DNA from 2 places in the Mediterraneibacter sp. 210702-DFI.5.30 genome. Region 2 is predicted to be linked to the other one. Evidence: riboswitches for the same ligand, from Rfam matches in the RefSeq annotation. Region 2 holds a riboswitch; the other holds the start of a gene.

Region 1 (3,403 bases), on a different contig from region 2:
CACTCTTACATCCAAGATCACGCAGAAGGTTCAAAAGGACTGTATCTGCAGCGATCTCTGTACTTACTTTCTTTCCATTCAGGGTAAACTGTACTTCCATCCTATTTCTCCTCCGCATTATATTCATCTAAAATTGAGCGCATCTCTCTGCGAAGCAGAACCTCCGCAAGGTGCTGTCTGTACTCCGCACTTCCGCGCATATTGCTTCCATAAGTAAATTCTGCTGCCACACGTTTTGCATACTCTGTGAGCTGCTCGTCTGTAGCATCTTTCGGGATCTCCCACTGCTTTTCAAGCAATGCCGCTTTCATCGGTCTTGCTCCTACCGAAAAGAACCAGGACTCCTGACCTCTGTAAATTCCTGTTACGACAGAACATGTCAGTACTGGAAAATCTGTCTTTGTCTGACGAATTGATTCATAACGGAATTTTCTCTTGCTCTTTCTGACGATCACGGATACAAGAATATCCTTATCTGCTTTTCTGTTTACAAACTCAGAAAGTCGAACAGTTCCTCCATTATATAATTCCACAAATGTATCCAGTGCCAGTAATGCAGTCAGCACATCAGAAAATCCGTATCTTCCATAGATACTGCCTCCAACTGTTGCCTGATTTCTAAACTGAACTCCAACAATATGACGAAGGCTTTCTGCAATTCCGTCCCCATAGAATTTTCTCAGCCCCTCATGCTCTTCCAGCTGGCGCAGTGTACACATTGCTCCAATGCGGAATACATGGTCTGTCTCCTCAATCTCATTCAAACCAAGTTCCGACATATCAATGATTGTCTTCACTCTTGCATTTCCTAATCTCATCCACATCATACCGCCCATGATACGACTGTTTCTTGCCTGATTCAGCTCGTAAGCCTCCTCCAGTGTCTTAACTTTCACGTAATTACCGATTGTTAACACAGTAGGTCTCCTTCCTATCCACATACCTTTTCCAAGAATCGCGGTTCTCATCCTCGCAATTTTCTCTTGTTATCTTATGTCGTTTCTTGCGATTGTTTTTCAAAAAACAAACATACAAGCATAAAAAAAGTGCAAATGAAACAGCTTTGTCATTCACACATCTAGCAAATTAATGATATCATATATATAAGAAAAAAGTCAAAAAATCGGTTATACTTTATTATAATCAATTTTTATAAGGTGTACTTATAACCCGGGTATTATAAATAAGAAAGAAATCCAGAAACCATGTTGACATCATTGTACCCTCGGTGTTATTATTTGCTTAAACACGGAAACGTAGATAGAGGTTGCATTTTTCATAAGTAAGGTGACGGATGTGTCAGGAACAGAAGAACTCATCGGAAAGGGAAAGATGCCGAAAGGGTAAGAATCCTGAGTTCTTGTTCTTGGGCATGACGTGAATAGCGGCATGACTGTCATCGCAAGATGGAGAGCTATCTGAATTATACATAATGTATATTTGGGGACGGCGCATCTTGCCGTTTCTTTTATGTTTATTTACAGTTTACGCATTCTTGCATAGATGTATATTAAACAGTTACTGCTCATGGCTATTATAATTATCGTTCACAAGGAACTTATGCGCAATAACCTGCTATGACCAGTAATACTTTGTTTCACCATGTTGAAGGAGGATAAAAAGAATGGCAATTTTTAAAGGCGCAGGTGTAGCGATCGTTACTCCGATGAAAGAGAATCTTGAGGTCAATTATGACAAATTAGATGAGATGTTAGAGGAGCAGATTGCAGGCGGAACAGATGCGATCGTCATCTGTGGAACAACAGGTGAATCCGCTACTATGACAGAGGAAGAACATGCAGCAACAACCCGTTTTGCAATTGAGCGTGTGAACCACCGTATCCCGGTCATCGCCGGAACAGGTTCTAATTGTACAAGAACAGCGATCCAGTTGTCCAAAGAAGCTCAGGAAGATGGAGCTGACGGACTTCTGCTCGTTACACCATATTATAATAAAGCAACACAAAACGGACTGATTGCTCATTACACAGCTATTTGTAATGAAGTAAATATTCCGGCGATTCTGTACAATGTACCAAGCCGTACAGGATGTGGACTTCAGCCACAGACAGTTGCAACACTTGTGAAAGATGTTGAGAACATCGTAGGTATTAAAGAAGCATCTGGAAATATCAGCACAGTTGCACAGATCATGCATCTTTGTGATGGCAACGTTGATCTTTACTCAGGAAATGATGATCAGGTTGTACCGCTTCTCGCACTTGGCGGAATCGGAGTTATCTCCGTTCTCTCCAACGTAGCTCCGGCTTACGTGCATGACATGTGCTACAAATTCTTCTCAGGAGATATCGCAGGTAGCCGCAAGATGCAGTTAGATGCGCTTCCACTGGTTGATGCTCTCTTCTGTGAAGTGAACCCGATCCCGGTTAAGGCTGCTCTTAACATGATGGGAAAAGAAGTTGGAACTCTTAGAGCACCTCTGACAGAGATGGAAGATGCACATAAAGAAGTTCTGAAAAAAGCAATGATGGATCTTGGAATTCTGTAAGAGAACAAAGAAAGGAAGAAGTGATTTTGAGGTCGCTTCTTCCTTTTTTATAATTGCCTGATCCGGCGTTTCTCTTGGTATTAACATCACATCATATCGCCCGTAACCGCTTTCTCTGTTGGACTTTACTTCATAACGATCTCTTAATTCTACCAAAAGTCCCAGAACGAATCCATGATAGAAACGCTCCGGCTGACTTTTTCCTGACGGATGTCTTCCTGTATCAAAACTGTTGAATGTAGCTAGTGCAACTTCATTCATATAAGTATTCATCTCTTTCACATTCCCCCAAAGCATCGCTTTGATAAATGCGTTATAATTTGATTCAGAATTAGAGAACCATCCTTGAAACATTTCTTGAATTTTCTTTATTTTTTTCTTGACATTCATCACTCCATAAGGTATACTTAACAAGTCGCTTGAGTTAAGCGACAACTGAATAGGGGATTGGTCAAATGGTATGATAGGGGTCTCCAAAACCTTTGGTGGGAGTTCGATTCTCTCATCCCCTGTATTAAAAAGCCTTAGAAATCGCGTAAAATCGCTGTTTTAAGGCTTTTTCTTTTTTCCAAAAAGCCCTGCAAATCCAGATTGGTGCCGTGGAGCGATATAATTGAGAAAGAGCAGTCACTGTAGTGGTGGCTGCTTTTGCTATATTGAAGACTGCATGATAATGTGCTATGATAAAATTGATAAATTAGGATTTAGAGGATGTAAATGAGCAGCATGAAGAAAACAAAAGAAGGAATTAATTTGAAAAAACTCCTTAAGCTGAAGAATACAGGCAGTATCTTTGTGATTGCGGGGCTTTTGATGATTTTGGTAATAGCGTCGTACACATATATTCTGCAAAGTTCTTACACTAAGACCGCCCTTGAAACAGAAATCACACGT
Region 2 (3,403 bases):
AGAGGAGTCTCTTGCGAATCTACGAAAGAGTATGGATGGCACATTACAGCAATTTGCAGTAGCATACCTGGGATATGTTGAGGCGGATTATGTTGATCATGTGCAGGAATGGATTGAGAAGAAGTATCCTGACCTGTTAAGTAAAATGACATTTATTAAAGAAATCGGTACGGATCGAATCTGTGGTCATGGTCCGGCGGAGCTTTTCTGCATTGTACCTCGAAGTGGCGAGGATCCTGTTAGTGTAGGTCGAATGGAATTGAATTATGACACAGGGATATCGGAGATTGTGGAAAGTTTATATCAGTCTGAGACAGGCGAACCGTTCCTGGTAATGTGTAATGGGGAGAACGAAGGTATTGGTGGAACTATGGTATCTATGGGAACAGAAGCCGGATATCAGGCTGACTGGGTGCCGATGATGGGAACAGATGGACATGTCTGGCTGCCAACAACGGAGAATAATGCAGAGCAGGCAAAGGACTTTACAGACTATAAAGCATGTGATGCAAGTCGTTTTACAGATTGGTATGGAGATGTACATGAGAACATACAGGAAGCAGATCTGATAGGCAGCTGTTGGGAATTCGGAGTAGATGAGTATAATAGTGATATATTTGGAGATTATTTTGTAGAATTATTAGACAACGGATATGCACGTATTTCCTGGAGTGAGAAAGAATACGGAATAGAAGACTATAGTGATATCATTTATGAAATTTATGAAGGAACCTGGTCATGTACGCAGCAGGATGGACATCCTTATTTGTCTATACAAAGTACGCGGACAGGTGGTGAATGGTATTATGAGGGAGAAAATCCTGTTAACTGGTCAGAAGATTATCGTGTTTATATTTCAACAGACGGAACGATGTTATTGTTGGAAAATCAGGAAGGATTTGCAGGGATGCCTTCAAAGACGGGAATATATCATGTACTGAGCGGATTTCGAACAAACTAATTTTATAGTGTAGGAAACGAAAGTGATAGCTGTTGATATGAGAGTATTGACAGCTACTACTTTATTTAATAGAAGTTTAATAAAAATGTAGAAATATAATGGGAATAAAGACTCGTTTTCAGTAATATTCTGAAAAGAGTCTTTTTTTCTAAAAAAATATAATACCTATTGATATAGTAGGCTTATAGGGCATATAATCCGATTCATGAACTGAAAGGAGAATCGAGAAGATGAAAAAGAATTTATTCAAAAAGTTAGTAACAGGAGTTTTAGCCACATCATTAGGAGTAGTTGCTTTGACAGGATGCGGAGCCGAAAAGACATCCGATAAAGGAAATCAGGCTTATCGAACATTAGATGAAATTAAAGAAAGCGGTGAAATTAATATTGGAGTTTTCTAAATGAAAACTATTATAAAATAAGTCTGGCTTTTTTAAATAGAATGTGATAATATAGTAACGTTTGATAGAGGCGCGGTGATATGAGTACCCGCTGACGAGAGTCTTGGGAAGACTGTCAGTGAGAGAAAGGAGAAGCCGCCGAAGGAATGATATTCCCAGATATGATTCCTGGGCCGGATGTAGAAGATACGCCGGACTGTCACAGGTGTGGAGAGCTATCGATGACGCTAGAATTATTATGCCATGGGTGACTCACCAGCAGAGAGTGCCTATGGCATTTTTTGCGTTTAGAGAATCCCAGGCAAAACCCACTATGCTTACACACAAACTTAACAAACATAAGTTTATAGGAAAGGAAAAAAGAAAATGAGAAACAAAAGAAAAATGGGGTATGTGTTTCTGATGTCTCTGCTCATTCTGTGTTGTAGTTCAACAACAGTATTTGCCGCAGATACATCTGCCGAGTATGTACCTCAGCTCTATGCAACAATCTGGTCTCTGGTGCCGCCGGTCGTTGCAATCGTACTGGCACTTATTACAAAGGAAGTTTATAGCTCCTTATTTGTTGGAATTTTGATCGGAGGTGTATTTTGGTCAGGATTTAAACCGGAAGCTACCATCTTACATGTATTTCAAGATGGTATAGTAGGAGTTCTTACAGATTCTTACAATATGGGGATTCTAGTATTTCTGGTAATTCTTGGTGTTATGGTATGTATGATGAATAAAGCCGGTGGTTCCGCAGCATTCGGACGCTGGGCGAAAGAGCATATCAAGACAAGAGCGGGGGCACAGCTTGCAACAATCGTACTTGGAGTGCTGATTTTTATTGATGATTATTTTAACTGCCTTACAGTTGGGAGCGTTATGCGTCCTGTAACAGACAGCCACAATGTATCCCGTGCGAAACTTGCATATCTGATCGATGCTACAGCAGCGCCAATCTGCATTATTGCACCGATTTCTTCCTGGGCAGCAGCAGTAACAGGATTTGTTAAAGGGGAGGATGGATTTTCAATTTTTATTCGTGCAATCCCATATAACTATTATGCAATTCTTACAGTTATAATGATGGTAACACTGGTTCTTGCAAAAGAAGATTATGGTCCGATGAAGGCGCATGAGAAAAATGCGATTGAAGGGGATCTTTTTACAACAGGAGACAGACCATTTGAAAATACATCCGAAAATGCGATTTACAATAAAGGAAAAGTAATCGATCTTGTATTCCCGATTCTGTCACTTATTGTATGCTGTGTCATTGGTATGATTTATTCTGGTGGGTTCTTCTCAGGAACAGGCTTTGTAGCGGCTTTCTCCGGAAGTGATGCATCGGTTGGACTGATGCTTGGAAGTTTCTTTGCAATGGTAATTACAATTGTTTTTTATGCAGTAAGAAAAGTTCTTCGTTTTTCGGATTCTATGGCTTGCATTCCGGAAGGATTTAAGGCAATGGTTCCGGCTATCCTGATTCTTACATTCGCATGGACTCTGAAAGCAATGACAGACAGTCTCGGAGCAGCTCCATTCGTAGCTTCTGTAATGAATTCAGCAGCAGGCGGATTGATGAACCTTCTCCCAGCAATCATCTTCCTTGTAGGATGTTTCCTTGCATTTGCAACAGGTACTTCCTGGGGAACATTCGGAATTCTGATTCCAATCGTAGTTGCAGTATTCCAGGGTACGAACGAGACAATGATGATCATCTCAATCTCAGCTTGTATGGCCGGAGCAGTTTGCGGAGATCATTGTTCACCTATTTCAGATACAACAATCATGGCATCCGCAGGAGCGCAGTGTAATCATGTAAATCATGTATCCACGCAGCTTCCATATGCAATGACTGTAGCAGCAGTTTCCTGTATTACATATGTGATCGCAGGTATCTTGCAGAATGCAGTCATCTGTCTCGTGATCGGAATTGCTCTGCAGATTGGAGTTCTGCTTGCAATCAAAGCAATCACAAAAGATCACACAGGTAGGGTGAAAACAACAAACTAAAAACCAGAGAGAAAGCGAGGAGTTGATCCTCGTTTTCTTT

Evidence for each region. A riboswitch is a leader RNA that binds a small molecule or an ion and turns the genes downstream of it on or off. The one in region 2 is predicted to bind lysine.
Region 1: linked by a shared signal. The riboswitch ahead of dapA (4-hydroxy-tetrahydrodipicolinate synthase) and the one ahead of LI126_RS05500 (Na+/H+ antiporter NhaC family protein) in region 2 are both predicted to bind lysine.

Annotation. Positions count from the first base shown of each region.
Region 1 covers NZ_JAJCME010000002.1:113,423-116,825, forward strand. Annotated here, with positions in the region: gene LI126_RS02460 ((2Fe-2S)-binding protein) at 1-100, opposite strand, end outside; gene LI126_RS02465 (FAD binding domain-containing protein) at 102-917, opposite strand; lysine riboswitch at 1,254-1,425, shown strand; gene dapA (4-hydroxy-tetrahydrodipicolinate synthase) at 1,625-2,509, shown strand; partial or broken gene LI126_RS15855 (PD-(D/E)XK nuclease domain-containing protein) at 2,588-2,899, opposite strand; tRNA gene LI126_RS02480 (tRNA-Trp) at 2,951-3,021, shown strand; gene LI126_RS02485 (ATP-binding protein) at 3,227-3,403, shown strand, end outside.
Region 2 covers NZ_JAJCME010000004.1:67,167-70,569, reverse strand. Annotated here, with positions in the region: gene LI126_RS05510 (hypothetical protein) at 1-961, shown strand, start outside; gene LI126_RS05505 (hypothetical protein) at 1,192-1,362, shown strand; lysine riboswitch at 1,420-1,588, shown strand; gene LI126_RS05500 (Na+/H+ antiporter NhaC family protein) at 1,729-3,363, shown strand.